3 regions of the Cytobacillus sp. FSL K6-0265 genome follow, and region 2 is predicted to be linked to each of the others. Evidence: a T-box and tRNA genes for the amino acid it is inferred to sense, from the RefSeq annotation. Region 2 holds a T-box; the other regions hold tRNA genes.
What was found. A T-box is a leader RNA that pairs with one kind of tRNA and senses whether it is charged. The one in region 2 lies ahead of thrS (threonine--tRNA ligase), so its partner is inferred to be a tRNA-Thr.
Positions count from the first base shown of each region.

Region 1: it has a tRNA-Thr gene. The T-box ahead of thrS (threonine--tRNA ligase) is inferred to sense a tRNA for this amino acid. The anticodon was not compared.
Region 3: it has a tRNA-Thr gene. The T-box ahead of thrS (threonine--tRNA ligase) is inferred to sense a tRNA for this amino acid. The anticodon was not compared.

Region 1 is NZ_JBBOPE010000001.1:3,699,177-3,708,372, forward strand. Features, by position in the region: gene MHH73_RS18715 (DUF4931 domain-containing protein) at 1-24, opposite strand, end outside; gene MHH73_RS18720 (FixH family protein) at 215-973, opposite strand; tRNA gene MHH73_RS18725 (tRNA-Arg) at 1,277-1,350, opposite strand; tRNA gene MHH73_RS18730 (tRNA-Asn) at 1,367-1,441, opposite strand; tRNA gene MHH73_RS18735 (tRNA-Ile) at 1,452-1,528, opposite strand; tRNA gene MHH73_RS18740 (tRNA-Gly) at 1,536-1,606, opposite strand; tRNA gene MHH73_RS18745 (tRNA-Leu) at 1,624-1,705, opposite strand; tRNA gene MHH73_RS18750 (tRNA-Cys) at 1,710-1,780, opposite strand; tRNA gene MHH73_RS18755 (tRNA-Gln) at 1,785-1,856, opposite strand; tRNA gene MHH73_RS18760 (tRNA-His) at 1,873-1,948, opposite strand; tRNA gene MHH73_RS18765 (tRNA-Trp) at 1,955-2,028, opposite strand; tRNA gene MHH73_RS18770 (tRNA-Tyr) at 2,032-2,115, opposite strand; tRNA gene MHH73_RS18775 (tRNA-Phe) at 2,129-2,204, opposite strand; tRNA gene MHH73_RS18780 (tRNA-Asp) at 2,224-2,300, opposite strand; tRNA gene MHH73_RS18785 (tRNA-Met) at 2,304-2,377, opposite strand; tRNA gene MHH73_RS18790 (tRNA-Ser) at 2,392-2,484, opposite strand; tRNA gene MHH73_RS18795 (tRNA-Met) at 2,501-2,574, opposite strand; tRNA gene MHH73_RS18800 (tRNA-Ala) at 2,602-2,677, opposite strand; tRNA gene MHH73_RS18805 (tRNA-Pro) at 2,691-2,767, opposite strand; tRNA gene MHH73_RS18810 (tRNA-Arg) at 2,776-2,849, opposite strand; tRNA gene MHH73_RS18815 (tRNA-Gly) at 2,853-2,927, opposite strand; tRNA gene MHH73_RS18820 (tRNA-Leu) at 2,946-3,030, opposite strand; tRNA gene MHH73_RS18825 (tRNA-Lys) at 3,040-3,115, opposite strand; tRNA gene MHH73_RS18830 (tRNA-Thr) at 3,123-3,198, opposite strand; tRNA gene MHH73_RS18835 (tRNA-Val) at 3,214-3,289, opposite strand; tRNA gene MHH73_RS18840 (tRNA-Glu) at 3,294-3,368, opposite strand; rRNA gene rrf (5S ribosomal RNA) at 3,398-3,514, opposite strand; rRNA gene MHH73_RS18850 (23S ribosomal RNA) at 3,746-6,679, opposite strand; rRNA gene MHH73_RS18855 (16S ribosomal RNA) at 6,901-8,449, opposite strand; gene MHH73_RS18860 (amino acid ABC transporter ATP-binding protein) at 8,792-9,196, opposite strand, start outside.
Region 2 is NZ_JBBOPE010000001.1:3,264,136-3,273,331, reverse strand. Features, by position in the region: gene MHH73_RS16515 (replication initiation and membrane attachment family protein) at 1-885, shown strand, start outside; gene dnaI (primosomal protein DnaI) at 886-1,818, shown strand; gene ytxC (sporulation protein YtxC) at 1,911-2,783, shown strand; T-box leader at 2,831-3,063, shown strand; gene thrS (threonine--tRNA ligase) at 3,110-5,044, shown strand; ribosomal protein L20 leader region at 5,277-5,397, shown strand; gene infC (translation initiation factor IF-3) at 5,501-6,004, shown strand; gene rpmI (50S ribosomal protein L35) at 6,020-6,220, shown strand; gene rplT (50S ribosomal protein L20) at 6,246-6,605, shown strand; gene MHH73_RS16480 (DUF1294 domain-containing protein) at 6,845-7,108, shown strand; gene MHH73_RS16475 (TVP38/TMEM64 family protein) at 7,192-7,779, shown strand; gene MHH73_RS16470 (sigma-w pathway protein ysdB) at 7,958-8,350, opposite strand; gene dut (dUTP diphosphatase) at 8,566-9,000, shown strand; gene MHH73_RS16460 (M42 family metallopeptidase) at 9,135-9,196, shown strand, end outside.
Region 3 is NZ_JBBOPE010000001.1:1,314,921-1,324,116, forward strand. Features, by position in the region: rRNA gene MHH73_RS06690 (23S ribosomal RNA) at 1-1,423, shown strand, start outside; rRNA gene rrf (5S ribosomal RNA) at 1,696-1,812, shown strand; tRNA gene MHH73_RS06700 (tRNA-Asn) at 1,832-1,906, shown strand; tRNA gene MHH73_RS06705 (tRNA-Ser) at 1,909-2,002, shown strand; tRNA gene MHH73_RS06710 (tRNA-Glu) at 2,022-2,096, shown strand; tRNA gene MHH73_RS06715 (tRNA-Val) at 2,100-2,175, shown strand; tRNA gene MHH73_RS06720 (tRNA-Met) at 2,186-2,259, shown strand; tRNA gene MHH73_RS06725 (tRNA-Asp) at 2,263-2,339, shown strand; tRNA gene MHH73_RS06730 (tRNA-Phe) at 2,395-2,470, shown strand; tRNA gene MHH73_RS06735 (tRNA-Thr) at 2,474-2,546, shown strand; tRNA gene MHH73_RS06740 (tRNA-Tyr) at 2,558-2,641, shown strand; tRNA gene MHH73_RS06745 (tRNA-Trp) at 2,645-2,718, shown strand; tRNA gene MHH73_RS06750 (tRNA-His) at 2,725-2,800, shown strand; tRNA gene MHH73_RS06755 (tRNA-Gln) at 2,847-2,921, shown strand; tRNA gene MHH73_RS06760 (tRNA-Gly) at 2,926-3,000, shown strand; tRNA gene MHH73_RS06765 (tRNA-Cys) at 3,017-3,090, shown strand; tRNA gene MHH73_RS06770 (tRNA-Leu) at 3,121-3,209, shown strand; tRNA gene MHH73_RS06775 (tRNA-Leu) at 3,229-3,310, shown strand; tRNA gene MHH73_RS06780 (tRNA-Gly) at 3,314-3,384, shown strand; gene MHH73_RS06785 (ABC transporter ATP-binding protein) at 3,694-4,509, shown strand; gene MHH73_RS06790 (iron-hydroxamate ABC transporter substrate-binding protein) at 4,573-5,493, shown strand; gene MHH73_RS06795 (FecCD family ABC transporter permease) at 5,498-6,538, shown strand; gene MHH73_RS06800 (FecCD family ABC transporter permease) at 6,538-7,542, shown strand; gene MHH73_RS06805 (B3/B4 domain-containing protein) at 7,859-8,524, opposite strand; gene queG (tRNA epoxyqueuosine(34) reductase QueG) at 8,611-9,196, shown strand, end outside.

The sequences.
Region 1 (9,196 bases), 440 kb from region 2:
AAAAAATAAATGAGTATTTGTCATTAGCTATTCTCTCCTGATTTCAATTACTTACTTCTATTATAAAGGGCTTCTTCTTTATAGTGTGAAAGTTTGATTATGATTAGTATAAAATTCATCAATATTAAAGGCAACTTCACTTGCTTAACAAGAAAACTACCTATTAAATAAGCTAAAAAAGATATCTGCATATGCAAATATCTTTCTTTTACCGTTAATTTACTATGACCTCAAACTCACTATGTTCATGTAAACCTTCATCGTTTTCAACATGAACGACAATCTTGTATGTTCCATTATCAGTAAATGCATAGGTTGCTGTATACATCCCACTAGTTTGCTCTGCTGCATCTACCCAAGCCACCTGATGTTCATCAATTGTTTGAACGATTTCTAACCTCACATTTGCCTCTTCAAGTCCATGTTCTTCTTTAGTTATATGAATATCAAATGGCGTTTCCTCATTCGTCTTAATATCAGCAGTAGGACTTATATGTATCGCTACATTTCCATCATGCTCATGTGCGCTGTGGCCTTGATTTTCTTCTTCGTTATCTATTATAGCACTACCTACCGCCACTTTAACCTTAGGCATCGTGTGCATACTTCTTGCTGTGACATGTGACTGAATATGATAGATAGCATCTTTTTCAAATGTATAAGATGCCACATACTTTCCATCATTCTCGTGATCAGCTTCTATTAATTCACTATTATCCTTTTTCCCATCTTCCCACACTTCAAATTTCACTTCATCTGCATCTTCCACAGACTCGTCTCCCTGAGTAACGCTCACTTCCAAACGCACTTCTTCGTTCCTTGTAATCTGACTTGGTATTGAGATACTGGCATCGATTGCAGCAGGAACTGATCCTTCGCTACCACTAGAATCTGCATCATTCCCCGCACTTCCACAAGCAGCTAGAAAAGTAATCATGATTACAGAAAACATTGTTGATATCCACTTCTTCATAAAAAGCCCCTCTTTCTTAAACTTCTAATCCTTCTTATTTTATTTTACTAATAATATGTGTTAGAAAAGTGAAATAATTTGTTAATAATAAAAATAAGTAAAGTGAAGAAATAATAGGTATAAGAAAAGATTCATTTGGAGAAACTTTTATTACAAGTGTAAATCCCCCTTTTTAGCTTCCATTTATGGAAGCTTTTTTTATGGACTATTCAATATAGCTTTAACTAGATGCTAGAAGCTGGTTTTAAAACTTAATCATACAAAAAAAGCTCATAAATCTTATAAAAGATTTATGAGCTTTGACGCGCCTTAGAGGATTCGAACCTCTGACCCACAGCTTAGAAGGCTGTTGCTCTATCCAGCTGAGCTAAAGGCGCAAACTAAAAATATGTATGGCTCCGCAGGTAGGATTCGAACCTACGACCGTTCGGTTAACAGCCGAATGCTCTACCACTGAGCTACTGCGGAATAATATAAATGGTGGGCCTAAATGGACTCGAACCATCGACCTCACGCTTATCAGGCGTGCGCTCTAACCAGCTGAGCTATAGGCCCCTATTTAAGCGGGTGAAGGGAATCGAACCCTCATCATCAGCTTGGAAGGCTGAGGTTTTACCACTAAACTACACCCGCATTTAAGAAATTCAACATACCGGTGGTCGGGGTCGAACCGACACTCCCGAAGGAACACGATTTTGAGTCGTGCGCGTCTGCCAATTCCGCCACACCGGCATAAAGGCAACACCCGGATTTGAACCGGGGATAAAGGTTTTGCAGACCTCTGCCTTACCACTTGGCTATGCTGCCATAACTGGGCTAGTAGGGTTCGAACCTACGAATGACGGAATCAAAATCCGTTGCCTTACCACTTGGCTATAGCCCAATAAAAATATTTAAAATGGGGCGGCTGATGGGAATCGAACCCACGAATGTCGGAACCACAATCCGATGCGTTAACCACTTCGCCACAACCGCCATAATTGGCAGGGGTAGTAGGAATCGAACCCACATCAAAGGTTTTGGAGACCTTCGTTTTACCATTAAACTATACCCCTAGATGGTGGAGGGGGGCAGATTCGAACTGCCGAACCCGAAGGAGCGGATTTACAGTCCGCCGCGTTTAGCCACTTCGCTACCCCTCCAAAAAAGACTAAATGGTGGCTCAGGACGGAATCGAACCGCCGACACAAGGATTTTCAGTCCTTTGCTCTACCGACTGAGCTACTGAGCCAAAATAATGAATATGTAAATGGCGGTCCGGACGGGACTCGAACCCGCGACCTCCTGCGTGACAGGCAGGCATTCTAACCAACTGAACTACCGGACCAGATTGCGGGGGCAGGATTTGAACCTGCGACCTTCGGGTTATGAGCCCGACGAGCTACCGGACTGCTCCACCCCGCGATAATAAATATTAATGGCGGAGGAAGAGGGATTCGAACCCCCGCGGGCTTTAACACCCCTGTCGGTTTTCAAGACCGATCCCTTCAGCCAGACTTGGGTATTCCTCCATTAATAGAAAAGCAATAGCGGCGGAGGGGATCGAACCCCCGACCTCACGGGTATGAACCGTACGCTCTAGCCAGCTGAGCTACACCGCCATAGTATATATTGTATAAAAATTGAATTGGTGGAGCCTAGCGGGATCGAACCGCTGACCTCCTGCGTGCAAAGCAGGCGCTCTCCCAGCTGAGCTAAGGCCCCTAGAAAGTATTCGTGGTCGGGAAGACAGGATTCGAACCTGCGACCCCTTGGTCCCAAACCAAGTGCTCTACCAAGCTGAGCTACTTCCCGAAACAAAACGCGCCCGAGAGGAGTCGAACCCCTAACCTTTTGATCCGTAGTCAAACGCTCTATCCAATTGAGCTACGGGCGCATATGGAGCGGAAGACGGGATTCGAACCCGCGACCCTCACCTTGGCAAGGTGATGTTCTACCACTGAACTACTTCCGCAAATATTGAAAATAAAAATGGTGCGGGTGAAGGGAGTCGAACCCCCACGCCTTGCGGCGCCAGATCCTAAGTCTGGTGCGTCTGCCAATTCCGCCACACCCGCATATATAAATGGTGAGCCATGAAGGACTCGAACCTTCGACCCTCTGATTAAAAGTCAGATGCTCTACCAACTGAGCTAATGGCTCGTACAAGTGGTGCCGGCCAGAGGACTTGAACCCCCAACCTACTGATTACAAGTCAGTTGCTCTACCAATTGAGCTAGGCCGGCAAATATGCACAAAAATGGTGGAGGATGACGGGATCGAACCGCCGACCCTCTGCTTGTAAGGCAGATGCTCTCCCAGCTGAGCTAATCCTCCAAAATGGTGACCCCTACGGGATTCGAACCCGTGTTACCGCCGTGAAAGGGCGGTGTCTTAACCGCTTGACCAAGGGGCCAAAAAATAACCCCAAAAATGGGGTAGCTTGCCCGGCAGCGTCCTACTCTCACAAGGGGACAGCCCCTAACTACCATCGGCGCTGAGAAGCTTAACTTCCGTGTTCGGTATGGGAACGGGTGTGACCTTCTCGCTATCGCCACCGGACTATGAAATTGTAAGGGAATCGTTCCCTCAAAACTAGGTAATGTTGAAGAAGATTGTTTTGAGTAATCGCCTATGCGTTGCTAGTTGGCTACTACTTACGTAGTGCTGTCTAGCTGCGGCGCCTAGGTGCTCGAGGTCATAAGCCAAATTTGTCATGAGGTTAAAGAACAACCTCCTGTCAAATTTGGCTTATGCTTGTCGCACCTGGGCAAGGCGCCTCCGCATTTCGAATTGGTTAAGTCCTCGATCGATTAGTATTAGTCAGCTGCATGTGTCGCCACACTTCCACCTCTAACCTATCAACCTGATCATCTTTCAGGGATCTTACTAGCTTACGCTATGGGAAATCTCATCTCGAGGGGGGCTTCATGCTTAGATGCTTTCAGCACTTATCCCTTCCGCACATAGCTACCCAGCGATGCCTTTGGCAAGACAACTGGTACACCAGCGGTGCGTCCATCCCGGTCCTCTCGTACTAAGGACAGCTCCTCTCAAATTTCCTGCGCCCACGACGGATAGGGACCGAACTGTCTCACGACGTTCTGAACCCAGCTCGCGTACCGCTTTAATGGGCGAACAGCCCAACCCTTGGGACCGACTACAGCCCCAGGATGCGATGAGCCGACATCGAGGTGCCAAACCTCCCCGTCGATGTGGACTCTTGGGGGAGATAAGCCTGTTATCCCCGGGGTAGCTTTTATCCGTTGAGCGATGGCCCTTCCATGCGGAACCACCGGATCACTAAGCCCGACTTTCGTCCCTGCTCGACTTGTAGGTCTCGCAGTCAAGCTCCCTTGTGCCTTTACACTCTACGAATGATTTCCAACCATTCTGAGGGAACCTTTGGGCGCCTCCGTTACTCTTTAGGAGGCGACCGCCCCAGTCAAACTGCCCACCTGACACTGTCTCCCATCCCGATAAGGGATGTGGGTTAGAATTTCAATACAGCGGGGGTAGTATCCCACCGACGCCTCCACCGAAGCTAGCGCTCCGGCTTCTAAGGCTCCTACCTATCCTGTACAAGCTGTACCAAAATTCAATATCAGGCTACAGTAAAGCTCCACGGGGTCTTTCCGTCCTGTCGCGGGTAACCTGCATCTTCACAGGTACTATAATTTCACCGAGTCTCTCGTTGAGACAGTGCCCAGATCGTTACGCCTTTCGTGCGGGTCGGAACTTACCCGACAAGGAATTTCGCTACCTTAGGACCGTTATAGTTACGGCCGCCGTTTACTGGGGCTTCGATTCAAAGCTTCGCGTGAGCTAACCTCTCCTCTTAACCTTCCAGCACCGGGCAGGCGTCAGCCCCTATACTTCGCCTTGCGGCTTCGCAGAGACCTGTGTTTTTGCTAAACAGTCGCCTGGGCCTATTCACTGCGGCTCATCAAGGCTTTAACACCCTAATGAGCACCCCTTCTCCCGAAGTTACGGGGTCATTTTGCCGAGTTCCTTAACGAGAGTTCTCTCGCTCACCTTAGGATTCTCTCCTCGCCTACCTGTGTCGGTTTGCGGTACGGGCACCTTATTCCTCGCTAGAGGCTTTTCTTGGCAGTGTGGAATCAAGAACTTCGGTACTAAATTTCCCTCGCTATCACAGCTCAAGGTATGTGACCATGGGATTTGCCTCATGGTCCCTCTAACTGCTTAGACGCACATCCAATAGTGCGCTTACCCTATCCTCCTGCGTCCCCCCATCACTCAAACAGAATACGGTGGTACAGGAATATCAACCTGTTGTCCATCGCCTACGCTTTTCAGCCTCGGCTTAGGTCCCGACTAACCCTGAGCGGACGAGCCTTCCTCAGGAAACCTTAGGCATTCGGTGGATGGGATTCTCACCCATCTTTCGCTACTCATACCGGCATTCTCACTTCTAAGCGCTCCACCAGTCCTTACGGTCTAGCTTCAACGCCCTTAGAACGCTCTCCTACCACTGAACATCTACGATGTTCAATCCACAGCTTCGGTGATACGTTTAGCCCCGGTACATTTTCGGCGCGGAGTCACTCGACCAGTGAGCTATTACGCACTCTTTAAATGGTGGCTGCTTCTAAGCCAACATCCTGGTTGTCTAAGCAACTCCACATCCTTTTCCACTTAACGTATACTTTGGGACCTTAGCTGGTGGTCTGGGCTGTTTCCCTCTTGACTACGGATCTTATCACTCGCAGTCTGACTCCCATGGATAAATCTTTGGCATTCGGAGTTTGTCTGAATTCGGTAACCCGATGAGGGCCCCTAGTCCAAACAGTGCTCTACCTCCAAGATTCTTACGCATGAGGCTAGCCCTAAAGCTATTTCGGAGAGAACCAGCTATCTCCAAGTTCGATTGGAATTTCTCCGCTACCCACACCTCATCCCCGCACTTTTCAACGTACGTGGGTTCGGGCCTCCATCCAGTGTTACCTGGACTTCACCCTGGACATGGGTAGATCACCTGGTTTCGGGTCTACGACCACATACTATATTCGCCCTATTCAGACTCGCTTTCGCTACGGCTCCGTCTGTCCAACTTAACCTCGCATGTAATCGTAACTCGCCGGTTCATTCTACAAAAGGCACGCTATCACCCATTAACGGGCTCTAACTACTTGTAGGCACACGGTTTCAGGATCTCTTTCACTCCCCTTCCGGGGTGCTTTTCACCTTTCCCTCACGGTACTGGTTCACTATCGGTCACTAGGGAGTATTTAGCCTTGGGAGATGGTCCTCCCTGCTTCCGACGGGATTTCTCGTGTCCCGCCGTACTCAGGATCCACTCTGGAGGGAACGAAGTTTCGACTACAGGGCTTTTACCTCCTATGGCGGGCCTTTCCAGACCTCTTCGTCTATCTCGTTCCTTTGTAACTCCGTATAGAATGTCCTACAACCCCAAGAGGCAAGCCTCTTGGTTTGGGCTAATCCCGTTTCGCTCGCCGCTACTCAGGGAATCGCGTTTGCTTTCTCTTCCTCCGGGTACTTAGATGTTTCAGTTCCCCGGGTCTGCCTTCCATACCCTATGTATTCAGGTATGGATCCTATCCCATAACGGATAGGGGGTTTCCCCATTCGGAAATCTCCGGATCAAAGCTTACTTACAGCTCCCCGAAGCATATCGGTGTTAGTCCCGTCCTTCATCGGCTCCTAGTGCCAAGGCATTCACCGTGCGCCCTTATTAACTTAACCTATGTTTGGGTTGCTTTCGCTTCCCTCACGGTTGTGTTCATTAAAAAAAGTTTAGTATTTCATGCTCTATATAATATAGAGAGAAAATAACTAAGGTGGCGATTACTCGGTAATCTTCTTCATTACATTATCTAGTTTTCAAAGAACGATTGAATTGAGAGATTATACTCTCAAAACTGAACGAACAATCTAACATCAAGTTAATTCCGTATATTCCTTAGAAAGGAGGTGATCCAGCCGCACCTTCCGATACGGCTACCTTGTTACGACTTCACCCCAATCATCTGTCCCACCTTAGGCGGCTGGCTCCAAAAGGTTACCCCACCGACTTCGGGTGTTACAAACTCTCGTGGTGTGACGGGCGGTGTGTACAAGGCCCGGGAACGTATTCACCGCGGCATGCTGATCCGCGATTACTAGCGATTCCGGCTTCATGTAGGCGAGTTGCAGCCTACAATCCGAACTGAGAATGGTTTTATGGGATTGGCTAAACCTCGCGGTCTTGCAGCCCTTTGTACCATCCATTGTAGCACGTGTGTAGCCCAGGTCATAAGGGGCATGATGATTTGACGTCATCCCCACCTTCCTCCGGTTTGTCACCGGCAGTCACCTTAGAGTGCCCAACTAAATGCTGGCAACTAAGATCAAGGGTTGCGCTCGTTGCGGGACTTAACCCAACATCTCACGACACGAGCTGACGACAACCATGCACCACCTGTCACTCTGTCCCCCGAAGGGGAAAGTCCTATCTCTAGGATTGTCAGAGGATGTCAAGACCTGGTAAGGTTCTTCGCGTTGCTTCGAATTAAACCACATGCTCCACCGCTTGTGCGGGCCCCCGTCAATTCCTTTGAGTTTCAACCTTGCGGTCGTACTCCCCAGGCGGAGTGCTTAATGCGTTTGCTGCAGCACTAAAGGGCGGAAACCCTCTAACACTTAGCACTCATCGTTTACGGCGTGGACTACCAGGGTATCTAATCCTGTTTGCTCCCCACGCTTTCGCGCCTCAGCGTCAGTTACAGACCAGAAAGTCGCCTTCGCCACTGGTGTTCCTCCAAATCTCTACGCATTTCACCGCTACACTTGGAATTCCACTTTCCTCTTCTGCACTCAAGTTCCCCAGTTTCCAATGACCCTCCACGGTTGAGCCGTGGGCTTTCACATCAGACTTAAGGAACCGCCTGCGCGCGCTTTACGCCCAATAATTCCGGACAACGCTTGCCACCTACGTATTACCGCGGCTGCTGGCACGTAGTTAGCCGTGGCTTTCTGGTTAGGTACCGTCAAGGTACCGGCAGTTACTCCGATACTTGTTCTTCCCTAACAACAGAGTTTTACGATCCGAAAACCTTCATCACTCACGCGGCGTTGCTCCGTCAGACTTTCGTCCATTGCGGAAGATTCCCTACTGCTGCCTCCCGTAGGAGTCTGGGCCGTGTCTCAGTCCCAGTGTGGCCGATCACCCTCTCAGGTCGGCTACGCATCGTCGCCTTGGTGAGCCGTTACCTCACCAACTAGCTAATGCGCCGCGGGCCCATCTGTAAGTGATAGCAGAACCATCTTTCAATCTAATTATATGTATAAATAGATATTATCCGGTATTAGCCCCGGTTTCCCGGAGTTATCCCAGTCTTACAGGCAGGTTGCCCACGTGTTACTCACCCGTCCGCCGCTAATCATCGGGAGCAAGCTCCCTCCGATTCGCTCGACTTGCATGTATTAGGCACGCCGCCAGCGTTCGTCCTGAGCCAGGATCAAACTCTCCAATAAAGTGTTTGATTAGCTCGTTTGCACCTATGGTGCTTTGTTGCTGATAAATCAGCTTTTTTAGAATTACGCTTGACGTTTTATGTTCGTTCAGTTTTCAAAGAACAATCTCGTTCGCTTCATAAGCGACTTTCTTAATATATCACCCAGTGCGTTTGATGTCAATAACTTTTTTAAAAAATCTTATGTAAGTTACTGCGTCATTAACGACTGCTTTAATATAGTAGCACTTGTTATTATTATTCGTCAATAACTTTTTTTAAATAAAATTAAACCATTTCAATTAATCCCTTTATATAAATAAAAAGGTGTCAGCACTTTCATTTTATGCTAACACCTTTTACATTATAATATTTGCGATAAGAATGCTTTCGTCCTTTCATGTTGTGGGTTATCAAATAATTCTTCTGGAGTACCCTCTTCAACAATTTCACCGTAATCGAATAGAACAATACGGTCAGCTACTTGGCGAGCAAACCCCATTTCATGTGTAACAACTACCATTGTCATTCCAGATTCAGCTAACGTCTTCATTACATCCAATACTTCTTTTACCATTTCAGGATCTAACGCTGAGGTCGGTTCATCAAATAACATGATTTTCGGTTGCATTGCCAACGCTCTCGCAATTGCTACCCTTTGTTGTTGCCCACCTGAAAGTTGACCTGGGTATTTTTCAGCTTGTTCAGGAATACCCACTCTTTCAAGCAATTCCTTCGCGATTTGTTCAGCTTTATTCTTCTTCCACCT
Region 2 (9,196 bases):
GATGATTTATCTATTTCTCCAAAGGGTGAATGGGTAGATAGAATGGAATCGGTGAAGATTCAAATTCCATGGCAAACATTTAATTTTTCGTTATTAGAAGCGGGCCTTAGTGAGTCGCTTGTCCCTCGAAAAGCACTTACGCAAACAGTAAAAGATGCCATTAGTAATTTAGCGTTTTTATATAATATTGATGTCATGGAAATGAAGAATATTGTTATAAGCGCGATGAATGAAGATGATGAAGTTGAGATGGATGAATTGCGAAAATCGGCAAGGGATTGGTATCAAATGAACCATCGTGACGAACTGCCATCATTAATCACGCAAACTCAGCCTGTTCATAGTCTTTCAATAACTGAAAAGCCAAAAAGCAAAGAAGAGGAGCTTATTCATTACTTTGATACAACTTCTCCTATTCAATTTTTGAAAGATTTATCTGGAGGTGCAGAACCTTCTAAAACCGAAATAAAAATACTTGAAGATGTGATGTTTCATCAGAAGTTGCCTCCTGGCGTGATGAATGTCTTGATTGATTATGTGATGCGTAAAACAGATAAAAAGCTGACAAAGGCATATGTGGAAACGATTGCAAGTCATTGGGCGAGAAAGAGTATTCAAACTACAGCCAATGCCATGGCTTTGGCGAAAAAAGAACATCAACAATATTTAAAATGGGCAGAGAATAAAAAAGTAGGAAAGCGTTCTTCAAAATCTAATACGAAAAAAGCTGTGACGAGAACAGAGCTTTTACCTGATTGGTTTGAAGAAGAAACGAGTGAAAATAAGCCTGTCCAACAGAAGCAGGAGCAGAAAGATGAACATTTAGATCTTAATATGAAAGAATTTCAAGAACTGATGAAAAGAAGAAATGGGGGTGGACAATAAGTGGAAAGAATCAATGATACGCTTAAAAAACTCGCTGGTAATCAAGATTTTAAAACGAGATATGAAAAGCAACGAGCAGAAACATTAAATGATCCAGATGTCCGTGCTTTTTTGACGGCACATAAGGATGAACTATCAGCAGATATGGTTGAGAGAAGCTTAATTAAATTGTATGAATATAGCAAGCTAAGTAAGGAATGTAATCGTTGTCCGAGCTTAGGTAGTTGTATCAATTTTATGCAAGGCTACCACCCAGAGCTCGTCATTGAACGTGGACTGATTGATATTAAATATGATAAATGTCCAAGAAAGCAAATCTATGATGAAAAAAGAAAAAATGAGAAATTGATTCAGAGTTTGTATGTACCTAAAGATATACTAAATGCCACTTTTGATACGGTGTACAACGATGATGGCAAAAGAATGGAGGCAGTTAATAAAGCTCTTAGTTATTGTATGAACTTTAAAAAGGGTGATGGTCAGAAGGCATTATATTTATATGGCCAATTTGGTGTCGGTAAATCTTATTTATTAGGTGCAATTGCTAATGAACTTGCACTGAAGCAAGTTTCATCAATGATTGTTTATGTGCCAGAATTGTTTAGGGAATTGAAAAGCTCGATTAGTGATTCGACTTTAAATGATAAACTTGAAGCGATTCGAACATCATCTGTCCTTATGTTTGATGATATTGGTGCAGAAACGATGTCAAGTTGGACAAGGGATGAGATTTTGTCACCGATTCTACAATATCGTATGCTTGAAAAGTTACCGACCTTTTTTACATCGAATTTTGATTATAAAGGACTTGAGCATCATCTTACCTATAGTCAACGAGGGGAAGAGGAGCGGATGAAGGCGAGAAGAGTGATGGAAAGAATCAAGTATTTAACCGATCCTGTGCTTGTTGAAGGACCGAATCGCAGAGTTTAGGAAAGATAATTTTCAATAGTTTTTCTTCATGACTTCTATTTTGGCCAAGTCTCCCATATATATGAATCAGATAATATTAAGGGGGGATTTGGTTGATAGAGATCATTTTCCGGAATAAGCACGAAGCCGAGGAGCTGTTTCAGCACGCAATCCGGATTCAGAACTATACGGAAGGCGAAACGACAATTCTTCATAATGAAGGTCAATATATAGTAAGAATGTATCCTGAGCAATGTAGTGGACGGTCTATTGAAGAAGTGAAACGAACATTTTATGCTTTTTTAATGGAGAGTAAATGCGATAGTTGGTTTAGAAAGATAATGGCTGAGAAGTTTTATTATCAAGATTCGGAAGAACAACAACAAATCCTTGAAATCATTCATTCCATATTAGAAGGGCAAAGAGAAGATTTATCTACTTTTTTACAGAGAGTGGATATGTATGAGCAATTACGAGCGGCTATAGATCGCCTAGTGCATGATGATATCTCTTTTTCCTATGATGCTTTTATAAAGTTCCGTCTTAAACCGCTTTTAGACGATATGACTAAGTATGTCGAGCTGTCCATTGATGAATATAAAATGGAACAGGAATATCAAATGTTTATTCAAACGTTAAGAGACTTTATTAAGGATAGAGAAAATAAGTACCCTACCATTCACTTATATCTAGGAGAAGAAGTCCGCTTTTTTAATCAGGATTTTGAAGAGCTTTCTCGAATGGACCTAACGGCAATGATGGATCGAAGGTTATTAATTAATCACCCTGTCTATGTAGATTCAGTTACAATCGCACCATTACTCTCAATCGCTCCTAAGGAAATATGTTTATATAGTGAAAACGAAGAACAACCTTTAGTTCGTACAATTAAAAATATCTTTGAAGAAAGATTGGAAACCCTTCATATAAGTGAATTTAATCTGCGTAAACAGCATGCGTGTAAAAATATAAGTGAACCCTCTTGATTTTCCGTAAATTAAAAACTATAATACTTACATATTGAAATTATCAATGAACAGTAATGATAAGGATATGGGTATTCTTTTACGGTTTATAGAGAGGGAAGACAAGGCTGCAATCTTCCTAACACGAATGGAATGCTTACCACCTTTGAACTCCAATACGTAAAGATGTCTATGGCTTCGATTAAGTATTGGCGGCGACAAGACCGTTAACTTGCTACGAGTCACTTATTTAAAGTGAGAAGTAGGGTGGAACCACGTGTATATGATACTCGTCCCTTTTTTAGGGGCGAGTTTTTTATTTTTTCAAAAACAAGGAGGAATTTATGATGTCAGAAATGATTAAAGTTTCGTTTCCAGATGGAGCAATAAAGGAGTTCTCCAAAGGAACAACAACGGAAGAAATTGCATCATCAATCAGCCCTGGCTTAAAAAAGAAAGCCATAGCAGGTAAAGTGAATAATGAATTATTCGACCTTCGTCGTCCAATTGAAGAGGATGCGGCTGTGGAAATCATTACCCAAGGCAGTGATGAGGCGCTTGAAATTATGCGTCACAGTTCAGCCCACTTAATGGCACAAGCAATTAAGCGTTTGTATAAAAATGTTAAATTAGGTGTAGGTCCAGTTATTGAGAGTGGTTTCTACTACGATATCGACATGGAGGAGTCATTAACACCTGATGATCTACCGAAAATCGAGAAAGAAATGAAGAAAATCATCAATGAAAATATTGAGATTGTTCGTAAAGAAGTAAGCAGAGAAGAAGCTTTAAAAATCTATGAAGAAATTGGCGATGAATATAAAATTGAATTGATTGGCGCCATTCCTGAAGGCGAAACAGTTACTCTTTATGAACAAGGTGAATTCTTTGACCTTTGTCGAGGTGTCCATGTTCCTTCTACAGGGAAGATTAAAGAATTTAAGCTTCTAAGTATTGCTGGCGCATATTGGCGTGGAGATAGCGACAATAAGATGTTACAACGTATATATGGTACTGCATTCTTTACGAAAGATGACTTAAAGGAGCACTTGCGTTTGCTTGAAGAAGCAAAAGAGCGTGATCACCGTAAAATTGGTAAGGAATTAAGCCTCTTTACGAACTCGCAAAAGGTTGGACAAGGTTTACCGCTATGGTTACCAAAAGGCGCGACTATTCGTCGTAATATTGAACGTTATATCGTTGATAAAGAAGTGCGTTTAGGCTATGACCATGTATACACACCAATTATGGCAAATGTAGAACTTTACAAGACTTCAGGACACTGGGATCACTATCAAGAAGATATGTTCCCTGTAATGAAAATGGATAATGAGGAGCTTGTTCTTCGTCCAATGAACTGTCCTCACCATATGATGATTTATAAACAAGGCATCCATAGCTATAGAGAATTACCAATCCGTATCGCTGAATTAGGTACAATGCATCGTTATGAGATGTCTGGAGCATTATCAGGATTGCAACGTGTGCGTGGTATGACATTAAATGATGCCCACCTATTCGTTCGTCCAGATCAAATTAAAGAAGAATTTATTCGCGTTGTCAATTTAATTCTCGAAGTATACAAAGACTTTGACATTAACGACTATTCTTTCCGTCTGTCTTATCGCGATCCTGAGGATACTGAAAAATACTTTGATGATGATCAAATGTGGGAAAAAGCACAATCAATGTTAAAAGAAGCAATGGATGAAATTGGTTTGCCATACTATGAAGCAGATGGAGAGGCGGCATTCTACGGTCCTAAGCTTGATGTCCAAGTAAAAACAGCGCTAGGTAAAGAAGAAACTTTATCAACTGTTCAGTTAGACTTCTTGCTTCCTGAACGTTTTGACTTATCTTATGTTGGGGAAGATGGCAAGCCGCATCGCCCTGTTGTTATTCACCGTGGTGTTGTTTCTACGATGGAACGTTTTGTTGCTTTCCTTATCGAAGAATACAAAGGTGCATTCCCAACATGGCTAGCACCTGTTCAAGTGCAGGTTATTCCTGTTTCTAATGATATCCATTTTGATTATGCGAAAAAAGTAAAAGAAGACTTACAACTTGCAGGAATTCGCGTTGAAATCGATGATCGTAATGAAAAAATGGGTTATAAAATTCGTGAAGCACAAATGCAGAAAATCCCATATATGCTCGTTGTCGGCGACAATGAAGTAAGTGAACAGGCGGTTAATGTACGTAAATATGGGGAACAAAAATCAGAAACGATTTCCTTCAATGAATTTAAACAATTGATTGAGAAGGAAGTTCAAAGAGGATAAAAAATTATTACAGACAAAGTGTTTGATTGTACCAAGGGCCTTTTTCCGTGTCTTAACTTCACATCATTTCATGCATGTTGTTGAGCTGGATAAAGGTGGGTACAAAAAAAATTCAAAAATTGTTGCCAAACACCGCAACTTTTGATATCATTTTCTATGTTGTGAAAAAACAATTCCATTTGACAAACATTATGCTTTGTGATATAGTTTCTAAGGTAATTTGAATACAGTTTGAGTAAAGAAGAAGCACCCGCTTCTCACCTGATTGACGCTTTTAGGCAGTTAGCAGGTTTACGTGAATTTTAACATTGTACGTAATGTGTGGGTGTCTTCACCCGCACTTTTTTATTTGCCTTAATCGTAATCATTCGGTGCAGCTGGAAGCTTCTTTAAGAAAAGTGACCCAAACATTGTGTTCATATAAAACCATGGAGGTGTCTAACTATTAGCAAAGATATGTTGTTAAACGAGGGTATCCGCGCCCGTGAAGTTCGTCTTATTGACCAAAATGGCGAGCAACTAGGAATCAAATCTAAAAATGAAGCGCTAGAAATAGCTGCACGTGTAAATCTTGATCTTGTTCTTGTAGCACCGAATGCAAAGCCTCCTGTAGGCCGTATCATGGACTATGGTAAGTTTAAGTTCGAGCAACAGAAAAAAGAGAAAGAAGCACGTAAAAATCAAAAAATTATCAGTGTTAAAGAAGTTCGTCTTAGTCCAACAATTGAGGAACATGACTTTAATACAAAGCTTCGTAACGCAATCAAATTCCTTGAAAAAGGCGATAAAGTAAAAGCTTCTATTCGTTTTAAAGGTCGTGCGATTACGCATAAGGAAATTGGACAGCGTGTTCTTGTTCGATTTGCAGAGGCTTGCTCTGAAGTCGCAACAGTTGAATCTCATCCGAAAATGGATGGCCGAAGCATGTTTATGATACTTGCACCTAAAAACGAAAAGTAAGAGGAGGAATTCCACATGCCAAAAATGAAAACACACCGTGGTTCTGCTAAGCGTTTTAAAAGAACAGGATCTGGAAAATTAAAACGTTCTCACGCTTACAGAAGCCATATGTTCGCGAATAAATCTCAAAAACAAAAACGTAAGCTTCGTAAAGGTACTCTTGTGTCTACTGGTGATTTCAAGCGTATCCGCAATATGTTAGTAGGTCTTAAGTAAACTCGCAAACTAGGAGGGAAATATTATGCCACGTGTAAAAGGCGGTACAGTTACTCGCAAACGTCGTAAAAAGGTATTAAAATTAGCTAAAGGTTATTACGGTTCTAAACATACATTATATAAAGTTGCTAACCAACAAGTAATGAAATCTTACAACTATGCTTATCGTGATCGTCGTCAGAAAAAACGCGACTTCCGTAAGTTATGGGTTACTCGTATTAACGCAGCTGCTCGTATGAACGGTCTTTCTTATAGCCGTTTAATGCACGGTTTAAAACTAGCTGGTATCGAAGTAAACCGCAAAATGCTTGCAGAATTAGCTGTTTCTGATGCAAATGCATTCGCAGAATTAGCAAATGTTGCAAAACAAAACCTTTCTAAATAAGAAAGTTTAAAAGTCGCTCTTTCGGGGGTGGCTTTTTTTGTTATGGAAGGGCAATAAACCGTTCTACAATCAATCCTCCTTTTTTAGAGGGTGAAAAGTAAAGAAGTGAGCATATTGGCATAGTGATGACCTTAGCGAATGGTCAGAACAATATACCGCATCCTACTTATAAGATGCCATCTACCTACCTTATTAGCTATAATAGCGATAACGAAATGAGAATAGGAGCGTAAAAAGTAATGTTAGTAATGGTAATCGTGTTTTTGATGATGAATTGTATTGCAGCAATCATGATGAAAATAGATAAAAGAAAAGCGCAAAGGGGGGAATACCGCATTAGTGAGCAGAATCTATGGCTGGTTGCTCTTTTCTTTGGAGCTATAGGGATGACTTGGGGAATGAGGCGTTATAGACATAAGACGAAGCATTTTTCCTTTAAATACGGTCTCCCTTTTTTATCTATAGTACAGTTGATATTCCTTGTTTACTTCATAATGGAGTGAGTGAGCATAATTTTATTGCTCTTGCCATATGATGTACTAACATCCAAGAATCTTGTAGTTCATGGAAGGTGGGCGTATATCAGGTGAATGAACATCTTGCTCTTGCTAAGGGGATTATTGAGACAGCAGGTATACTCGCGCCATTTGCGTTTATTTTGTTTCACATTTTGCGGCAGTTCCTTTTTATCCCTGTGCCACTTGTTTGTATTGCCGGTGGCGTCTTATTTGGCAGTTTATTTGGTAGTATCTTATCTCTAGTTGGGTTAATGTTATCTTGTTTATTTTTTTATGTATTGATTTATCAGCTCCCGACCTTTCATGAAAAACTGTCTCATTTAAAAAAGAAATGGTTTGGAGAATATCGTAATTTAACCATTGGCCAAATTTCCATTCTCCGTTTGATTCCATTTATCCATTTTCATTTACTTAACTTTTGCTTGCTAGAAAAAAACCCGAAATTTCGTGATTTCTGCAAAGGTGCTTTGATAACAAATATTCCATTAGCTATTTTTTATACTGTGTTTGGTGAATTTATCAGTAGATTTACACCAACAATGATTGTGATGATCTTACTCTCTTTATCCATTCTTCTTTATCTAATTAGAGAGAAAGTGACTGTGATAAAATGGCAAGAATTTTTTAAAGCAACGAAGGTGAAAAAAGTTTCTTAAATGAAAGGTTAGGGTCGTGGATCCTGACCTTTTTGTTTATTGGCTAAAGAGAGGGGAATGTTTTGATTGTAGCAAAAGAGGCATATACCAATTGTAGTAAATCTATTACCTGTCTATTTAGGGAAATAAAATCTAACCCCAACAAAAAAATTTGTTGGGGTTAGAAGTTTGGGCTCTTTCATTGATTACGCTTTTTATCCATCAGCTCTTTCACGGGGCTCTTCCAGTCGATTTTTGCATTTATATAATGGGTTTTTAATTTGCCTTCGATAAACATAAAGTCCTCACCAACAAGTCCTTGTAATTCTGATGGCTGATGAGGCCAAATAAAAATTGAAACCACATCAAAGGAATTATCTGTTGTACCTAAATATTTTTCCCCTTCAAACATAACCCCTTTATAAGTAATAAAGAAATTTTTCTGAGCGTTATTTGCGTCGTCATAAAAAAAGTATTTTTTTTGCTTATGGGCTTTTTCTAATTTACGCATCGGATTTGTAACATACTTAACGGCGCTATATATGAGCAAAATAATCAAAATGATCAGTAATAGACGAATGATCAATAACATAAAGAATACTCCTTTATACATTTTTTAAGTGTTTACGAATAAGACTGAAAAAGGTTTCAACTTTGTTTAAATTTGTTATAATTTTTTTGTTATGAAAAAATAATTGGCTTTTCAATTGAAAGAAAGCCTGAGGGACATTTACGGTTTATATACCCATTAGTAAGTATTTCATGCAACACGATGAACATATTCTAAAATAAGATGAGGGATAAACAATGACAAACATATTAAACATTAAATTGATACACAATGATGCTAAAATGCCTTATCGTGCAAATGAGGGTGACGCAGGGCTAGATTTGTTTTCAATTGAAGAGGTAATCATACCATCAGGACAGTCGGCATTAATTAGCACAGGTATTCAGATGGAGTTACCAAAAGGGACGGAAGCACAAGTAAGGCCAAGAAGTGGTTTAGCTTTAAAACATAGTGTAACGGTTTTAAATAGTCCAGGAACGATTGATGAGGGCTATAGAGGAGAAGTGAAGGTCATCTTGATTAATCATGGAAAAGAAGACTTTCACGTAGAAAAACATATGAGAATTGCCCAAATGGTGATAGCGCCAGTTTTCCATGTTGAACTTGCACAAGTGAGTGAGTTAACAGAATCAGAGAGAAACAGCGGCGGGTTTGGTTCCTCCGGAAAATAAGTTAGGTACCGCTTGTTAACACATATATGTATAAGTTCTATAGAAATGAAGTACAGTAAGAAGTAGTTTCAGTTTTTACAAAAGAGGGACTGACCATGTATAATGGGCTTAAAATATATTAAGGGAGTCGAAATATGCCTAAGCTTGATGAAACATTAACGATGCTAAAAGAACTAACTGATGCAAGAGGGGTTCC
Region 3 (9,196 bases), 1.9 Mb from region 2:
GTGCGTCTAAGCAGTTAGAGGGACCATGAGGCAAATCCCATGGTCACATACCTTGAGCTGTGATAGCGAGGGAAATTTAGTACCGAAGTTCTTGATTCCACACTGCCAAGAAAAGCCTCTAGCGAGGAATAAGGTGCCCGTACCGCAAACCGACACAGGTAGGCGAGGAGAGAATCCTAAGGTGAGCGAGAGAACTCTCGTTAAGGAACTCGGCAAAATGACCCCGTAACTTCGGGAGAAGGGGTGCTCATTAGGGTGTTAAAGCCTTGATGAGCCGCAGTGAATAGGCCCAGGCGACTGTTTAGCAAAAACACAGGTCTCTGCGAAGCCGCAAGGCGAAGTATAGGGGCTGACGCCTGCCCGGTGCTGGAAGGTTAAGAGGAGAGGTTAGCTCACGCGAAGCTTTGAATCGAAGCCCCAGTAAACGGCGGCCGTAACTATAACGGTCCTAAGGTAGCGAAATTCCTTGTCGGGTAAGTTCCGACCCGCACGAAAGGCGTAACGATCTGGGCACTGTCTCAACGAGAGACTCGGTGAAATTATAGTACCTGTGAAGATGCAGGTTACCCGCGACAGGACGGAAAGACCCCGTGGAGCTTTACTGTAGCCTGATATTGAATTTTGGTACAGCTTGTACAGGATAGGTAGGAGCCTTAGAAGCCGGAGCGCTAGCTTCGGTGGAGGCGTCGGTGGGATACTACCCCCGCTGTATTGAAATTCTAACCCACATCCCTTATCGGGATGGGAGACAGTGTCAGGTGGGCAGTTTGACTGGGGCGGTCGCCTCCTAAAGAGTAACGGAGGCGCCCAAAGGTTCCCTCAGAATGGTTGGAAATCATTCGTAGAGTGTAAAGGCACAAGGGAGCTTGACTGCGAGACCTACAAGTCGAGCAGGGACGAAAGTCGGGCTTAGTGATCCGGTGGTTCCGCATGGAAGGGCCATCGCTCAACGGATAAAAGCTACCCCGGGGATAACAGGCTTATCTCCCCCAAGAGTCCACATCGACGGGGAGGTTTGGCACCTCGATGTCGGCTCATCGCATCCTGGGGCTGTAGTCGGTCCCAAGGGTTGGGCTGTTCGCCCATTAAAGCGGTACGCGAGCTGGGTTCAGAACGTCGTGAGACAGTTCGGTCCCTATCCGTCGTGGGCGCAGGAAATTTGAGAGGAGCTGTCCTTAGTACGAGAGGACCGGGATGGACGCACCGCTGGTGTACCAGTTGTCTTGCCAAAGGCATCGCTGGGTAGCTATGTGCGGAAGGGATAAGTGCTGAAAGCATCTAAGCATGAAGCCCCCCTCGAGATGAGATTTCCCATAGCGCAAGCTAGTAAGATCCCTGAAAGATGATCAGGTTGATAGGTTAGAGGTGGAAGTGTGGCGACACATGCAGCTGACTAATACTAATCGATCGAGGACTTAACCAATTCGAAATGCGGAGGCGCCTTGCCCAGGTGCGACAAGCATAAGACGAATTTGACAGGAGGTTGTTCTTTAACCTCATGACAAATTTGGCTTATGACCTCGAGCACCTAGGCGCCGCAGCTAGACAACACTACCTTAGTAGTACCGTCAGCACGCATAGGCGATTACTCAATAACATTCTTCTTCAACATTACCTAGTTTTCAGAGAATGATTTATAAAATTTCTCTTGAAAAATTCATAAAAGACGTTATAATAATAAATGTCTTTAAAAAGTCCGGTGGCGATAGCGAGAAGGTCACACCCGTTCCCATACCGAACACGGAAGTTAAGCTTCTCAGCGCCGATGGTAGTTAGGGGCTGTCCCCTTGTGAGAGTAGGACGTTGCCGGGCATACATACTATAATATTATTCCGCAGTAGCTCAGTGGTAGAGCATTCGGCTGTTAACCGAACGGTCGTAGGTTCGAATCCTACCTGCGGAGCCAATGGAGAGCTGTCCGAGCTGGCCGAAGGAGCACGATTGGAAATCGTGTAGGCGGTTTATAGCCGTCTCAAGGGTTCAAATCCCTTGCTCTCCGCCATTAAAACATAAAATAAATTGGCCCCTTGGTCAAGCGGTTAAGACACCGCCCTTTCACGGCGGTAACACGGGTTCGAATCCCGTAGGGGTCACCATTTGGAGGATTAGCTCAGCTGGGAGAGCATCTGCCTTACAAGCAGAGGGTCGGCGGTTCGATCCCGTCATCCTCCACCATTATTATTATCGCGGGGTGGAGCAGTCCGGTAGCTCGTCGGGCTCATAACCCGAAGGTCGCAGGTTCAAATCCTGCCCCCGCAATTTGGTCCGGTAGTTCAGTTGGTTAGAATGCCTGCCTGTCACGCAGGAGGTCGCGGGTTCGAGTCCCGTCCGGACCGCCACTACATAATTTTTCACAAATTTATAAAAGAAACATATTGTAAAACGTATAAGTTTGGCTCAGTAGCTCAGTCGGTAGAGCAAAGGACTGAAAATCCTTGTGTCGGCGGTTCGATTCCGTCCTGAGCCACCATTTGCCGGCCTAGCTCAATTGGTAGAGCAACTGACTTGTAATCAGTAGGTTGGGGGTTCAAGTCCTCTGGCCGGCATCGTTTTTCATGGAGGGGTAGCGAAGTGGCTAAACGCGGCGGACTGTAAATCCGCTCCTTCGGGTTCGGCAGTTCGAATCTGCCCCCCTCCACCATCTAGGGGTATAGTTTAATGGTAAAACGAAGGTCTCCAAAACCTTTGATGTGGGTTCGATTCCTACTACCCCTGCCAATTATGGCGGTTGTGGCGAAGTGGTTAACGCATCGGATTGTGGTTCCGACATTCGTGGGTTCGATTCCCATCAGCCGCCCCATTAATTTTAATTCACATTTTTTGCTATCAAACATAGAATATATAAGTGGGCTATAGCCAAGTGGTAAGGCAACGGATTTTGATTCCGTCATTCGCAGGTTCGAACCCTGCTAGCCCAGCCATTTTGCGGAAGTAGTTCAGTGGTAGAACATCACCTTGCCAAGGTGAGGGTCGCGGGTTCGAATCCCGTCTTCCGCTCCAAAACCTTTATATTAATGGCGGCATAGCCAAGTGGTAAGGCAGAGGTCTGCAAAACCTTCACCACCGGTTCAAATCCGGTTGCCGCCTCCAATACAAATTCACTATTTTTAAACACCTCATGCCGGGGTGGCGGAACTGGCAGACGCACAGGACTTAAAATCCTGCGGTAGGTGACTACCGTACCGGTTCGATTCCGGTCCTCGGCACCATAATTTAATAAAAAATATTGCCGGTGTGGCGGAATTGGCAGACGCGCACGACTCAAAATCGTGTTCCGTAAGGAGTGTCGGTTCGACCCCGACCACCGGTATATGCGGGTGTAGTTTAGTGGTAAAACCTCAGCCTTCCAAGCTGATGATGAGGGTTCGATTCCCTTCACCCGCTTATAGAAGTTAAAGACTGTAGACAATCTCTATTTATTAGAAGATTGCCTGCAGTCTTTTTTATTTACCTTTAAAAAGTTTATAATGACTAAAAGTGAAGTGAATGGATTAAATTCGGTAACGAGAAACGTATTCTCCTTAAAAATATAAGGGGAATAACAGTTGGATAAAAAGAAGTAAGCTGAAAGTGAAAACTTTTCGTATTGATGGTTGACAGGATAGCTTTTATTAGATAAACTTTTCTTTGAAGTTGATAATCATTATCAATGAGTTGATGATGATCTAAAATGTTCGGATGGAGTGAATGACCTTGTCTAGATTATTTACTGAAGACTTGAAAATTGCATACGGTGATAGAGAGATTGTGAAGAATTTAAACATGATGATACCAGACGGTGAGATTACGGCTATTATTGGGCCGAATGGTTGCGGTAAATCGACTGTCTTAAAGACGATTGCGAGAATTATCCAAGCCAAATCTGGGTCTGTATATCTTGATGGTAAGCAAATCAGTAAGGAATCGACAAAAGCAATCGCACAAAAAATGGCCATTCTTCCTCAATCTCCAGATGCTCCTGAAGGTTTAACGGTTTCAGAGCTAGTATCATATGGAAGGTTTCCATATCAAAAGGGAATGGGAAGATTAACAGCAAAAGATCGCCAAGTGATAGATTGGGCACTCCAAGTAACAGGAATTGCAGAATTTAAAGATAGAGAAGTAGATGCATTGTCTGGTGGACAGCGTCAAAGAGTATGGATTGCGATGGCTTTGGCTCAAGAGACTGATATTATCTTACTAGATGAGCCGACTACATATTTAGATATGTGTCATCAACTGGAAGTATTAGAACTGTTAAAAGAGCTTAATCATTTAGAAAATAGAACAATTGTTATGGTTATTCATGATTTAAACCATGCAGCTAGGTTTGCTGATTATTTGATTGCTATGAGAGCAGGGAAAATTATTAAAAATGGTGCTGCGAAGGAAGTTATGAATAAGCAGATTTTAAGAGAAGTATTTAATATTGATGCAGAAATTGGTATTGATCCACGTACACAAAAACCAATCTGTTTAACGTATGATTTAATTGATAGTAGGATGGTAGTTCAAGAGCAAGTCGTTTAAAGATTTGCTTCTTTTTTTGACTATAATTGAGAATGATTATTATTTAAAAGGTGGATGGAGAACTTGAAAAAGCAATTGGTATTTTTATTTTTTATTCTATTATTAGTTTTAACAGCCTGCGGAAATGGTGGTAATGAATCGTCAGGTGAAGGCAGTAAGGAAACGGAAAAAGAAACATATACATATGAATCCGAAAATGGAGAAATGGAGTTACCTGCTAATCCTAAAAAAGTAGCATCAATGGCTTACACTGGTAATGTTCTATCCTTAGGGATTACGCCAGTAGCAATAGATGAGTGGTCTAAAGCGAACAAATTTTATGGTGATAAACTGAACGAAGCTGAAGTTATTACAGCAGATAATGTAGAGAAATTATTAGAATTAGAACCAGATTTAATTATCGCTTATTCCACTGACGAAAATCTAGATAAATACAAAGAAATTGCACCAACCGTCACATTAACTTATGAAAAATATGGCTATTTAGATCAACATCTTGAAATAGGTAAGGTGTTAGGAAAAGAGCAAGAAGCACAAGCATGGGTGGAAGAGTGGAAAGAGAAGACAGCTGCTGAAGGTGAGAAAGTAAAAAAGACAATTGGTAACGATGCGACTGTTATGGTATTTGAGACTTTTGGTAAGGACATGTATGTGTATGGTGAGAACTGGGGACGAGGAACAGAAGTCATCTATCAAGCACTTGGTTTAAAAGCACCTAAAGCGGTAGAAGAAGAAGTATTTGGACCAGGATACTTAGCTATATCTTCAGAAGTCATACCCAAATATGCTGGAGATTATATTTTTTTAGGAGATGGACAAGGAGCTGATAATTCCTTTACTGAAACAGATGTTTGGAAAGGTATCCCAGCTGTGGAAAATGACCGCGTGATTACATTTGATTCTTCTTCTTTCTATTTTAATGATCCGATTTCATTGGAAAAAGAATTAGCATTTATCGTTGAGAATTTACTTGGGGCTAAGTAATGTAATGAAAAATAATACTCTTAATGAAGCAAAGGAAAAGAAAATATATGCACGTCCTGCAGTTGCTTCCATTATTCTTGCACTAAGCTGCCTACTTTTAGTAGGTAGCTTAGTTTTGGCTATTTCAGTTGGAGCAGCGAGTATATCATTTGCAGATGTTTGGCAAGCTGTATTTGCTTATCAACAAGGAAATGAAGACCATCAAATTATAAGAAGTATACGATTACCTCGTGAGCTAGGTGCTGCTGTTGTCGGAGCTGCTTTCGCTGTTAGTGGTGCCATTATGCAAGGAATGACAAAAAATCCTTTAGCGGATCCGGGTTTACTAGGTTTAAATGCAGGTGCAAGTTTAGGACTAGCGATTGCCTTCTCGTATGTAGGTAATACAAATTATATGATTATTATGTTGTTCTCATTTATTGGAGCAGGGATTGCTGCTTGCTTAGTATTTGGGTTTAGCGCAATGAACAGAGGCGGGATGACACCTCTAAAAATAACATTAGCTGGTGCGGCAGTAACCGCTTTTCTTTCATCGATTGGAGAAGGGATAGCACTTATAAATAAATTATCACAAAGTATTGCCTTTTGGACTGCTGGTGGCGTTTCAGGAACAACATGGGCGCAATTGCAAATTGTTACACCTACAGTACTTTTGGGTATTATGATCGCCATCATGCTTTCAAGAAGTTTGACTGTATTAAGCTTTGGAGAAGATGTAGCTAAAGGGTTAGGGCAAAGAACTTTTATTGTTAAGGCTGTGCTTATGACGGTTGTGCTTATATTGGCAGGAGCCGCGGTTTCTCTTGTTGGGGCGATTGCTTTTGTTGGTCTTTTAATTCCCCATATCGTGAGATTTTTAGTCGGTAATGATTATAGGTGGATTATTCCGTGTTCAGCCGTAATAGGTAGTGTGTTTTTAGTTTTAGCCGATACGGCAGCGAGAATGGTTAATCCTCCGTTTGAAACGCCAATGGGGGCAATTGTAGCGATACTTGGCTTACCTTTCTTCTTGTATCTTGCAAGAAAGGGGAGATCATTAATATGATGAGTACCCGCCATTTAAAACGTTCAATTATTATCATTATCTCGACGTTTGTGTTACTCTTGCTTATCTTTACAATAAGTGTAGCAACGGGATTTGCCTCTTTAAGTCCGGATCGTCTTTTGCCAACATTATTTGGTAATGGAACGGCGAAGGAAAACCTGATACTATTTACCTTTAGATTGCCTAGGATACTGATTGCGGTGCTCGCAGGAATGGGGTTAGCTTTGTCCGGAGCAATCTTACAGAGCATTACGAGGAACCCGTTAGCAGACCCGGGAATACTAGGGATCAATTCCGGCGCCGGTTTGTTTGTTGTTTTCTTTGTTTTGTTATTTGGAAATAGTACAGGCAATCATTTATATTTATTGCCACTATTCGCTTTAATTGGCGGATTAATTACTGCTATATTCATTTATCTTTTCTCTTACAAAAAAGGGGAGGGTATTCAACCTGGAAGAATGCTTTTAGTTGGTGTCGGATTAGCTGCTGCTATAAATGGTGCATTGTTAACTCTTGCTTCTAAAATGGCTAGAGAAGAGTATGATTTCTTTGCCAACTGGGCTGCAGGGAGAATATGGGGGGATGATTGGTTATTTGTCTTTGCTCTACTACCTTGGCTTGTACTATTAATTCCGTTCATTTACTTTAAATCAAATACGCTTAATACTATGGCTTTAAATGAAGAGCTTTCTGTCGGTCTTGGAGTTAAAACGAATAAGGAACGGTATACATTGTTATTGGTTTCTGTGGCCTTAGCAGCTGCGTCAGTATCCGTTAGTGGTGGGATAGCTTTTATCGGTTTGTTGGCACCCCATATTGCAAGAAGCTTAGTCGGTCCTAGACATCAGTTGTTTTTACCTGTTGCGGCAATGTTTGGGGGGTTACTTTTACTTTCAGCCGATACGATTGGCAGAGTGTTACTTGATACGATTGGCATACCAGCAGGAGTAATTGTATCATTTATTGGGGCGCCATATTTTCTATATTTAATGGCTAAAAAATAGTAGTCTTAAGAAATTGAAATGACCCCTAAGGCAACTCGGGTAAAATGGGTTCGGTATTGCACCGGACTCATTTTATATTTCTCCTTTATGCGTTTTGTGTAAATGCTCCACCACTTTCAAATTCCTTCAAGTAAAGGAATTCTGATTTCATTTCCCTTTAAAAGCTCTATTAACAGCAACTAACTTTTCCTTAAAGCTTTAAATTTGGCCATAGAAAAACTGCACCTCCAGTCGTTAGATTGTATCTAACAATGGGGATGCAGTTCATATGAATTGTTCGGATCTTTTTTTTGAAGAACGATTCTGTCTTAACTTTTTAAACGATTACCTCAACTTGTCCGCTACCCCCGTGTACTTGAATAAACATATCTTTTAGGGAGTGGAGCAGTGCTTGTGCCTCATCTACTTCAATGGAGTGTCTTAAAAAAACAACTTGTAACGCATTGGTTGTCTGTTCATTGACATTTGTTCTGGTAGAATCAACAAATGGACTACCAAACGGACCAAGTGAATCACATATAATAATTAAGTCTTTTAATGAATTTTCGCGCCCATTTAATCCTTCGTATACTTCTCCATCATGTCCGACCCTCACTTCAATATTTCCGTTGAGACAATCTAGATCGTATATGCCAATCGGGACTTCGTATTTTAATGAGAAAAAGTTATTAATATCAGCGGCACTGTTGATGCTTTGTAAGTAGTTCTGTTTTTTTATTCGGCGATACATCGCTTCAGCAGAGTGGCGATATTTGTTAGGGTCTTTACCTGTTTGTTTGAAAATACTTCTCCATTCTTTTATCCCTGCAAATTCAGTTATCTTCTTTTCTTCAAGGTCAAAAAATAATGACTCTTGAAAGAGCTGTAAGCGACCCTTTACCATTTGGGGAGAACCTGATATAGTGATATGATTGTATGTAATAATGCCTATTTTGAATTGAGGGAATAAGGCTTTTAAATCTTTTGAAATGTTGATTTCCAATATTTACACCTCCTGATTTTATAATACAAGTTTATCATGAGAGGGAAGATGAATCACATGGAAAGCCAAGGAGGAGTGAATAATCCTTGAATATAGCAGAACTAAAAGAAGAAATCATTCGTTATAGTAAGACGATTGGAATAGATAAGATTGGCTTTACAACTGCATCCACTTTTGATGGTTTGCGGAATAGATTAATGAAACAACAAGAGCTGGGTTTCCAATCGGGTTTTGAAGAGCCTGATATAGAGAAGAGAGTCAACCCTGCGTTATTGATGGACCAACCGATGTCGATTATTAGTATTGCCTTAGCTTATCCAACAAAGATGAAGGATAGAGTAGTGAGTAAACCGGGTGAGAGAAGAGGTATTTTTTGCCGAGCTTCTTGGGGAGATGACTATCATTTAGTGTTAAAAGATCGCCTAAGTAAGTTAGAAGCTTATTTAGAAGAGCTTGTTCCTGATGTCCGCTTTACATCAATGGTCGATACAGGAGCTTTATCTGACCGTGCTGTAGCAGAGCGAGCCGGTATAGGGTGGAGTGGAAAGAATTGTTCGATCTTTACACCTGAATTCGGCTCTTATGTCTATTTAGGTGAAACCATTACAAATATTCCTTTTGAACCGGATGAACCACTAGAATCAAAGTGTGGGACTTGTACGAAATGTATTG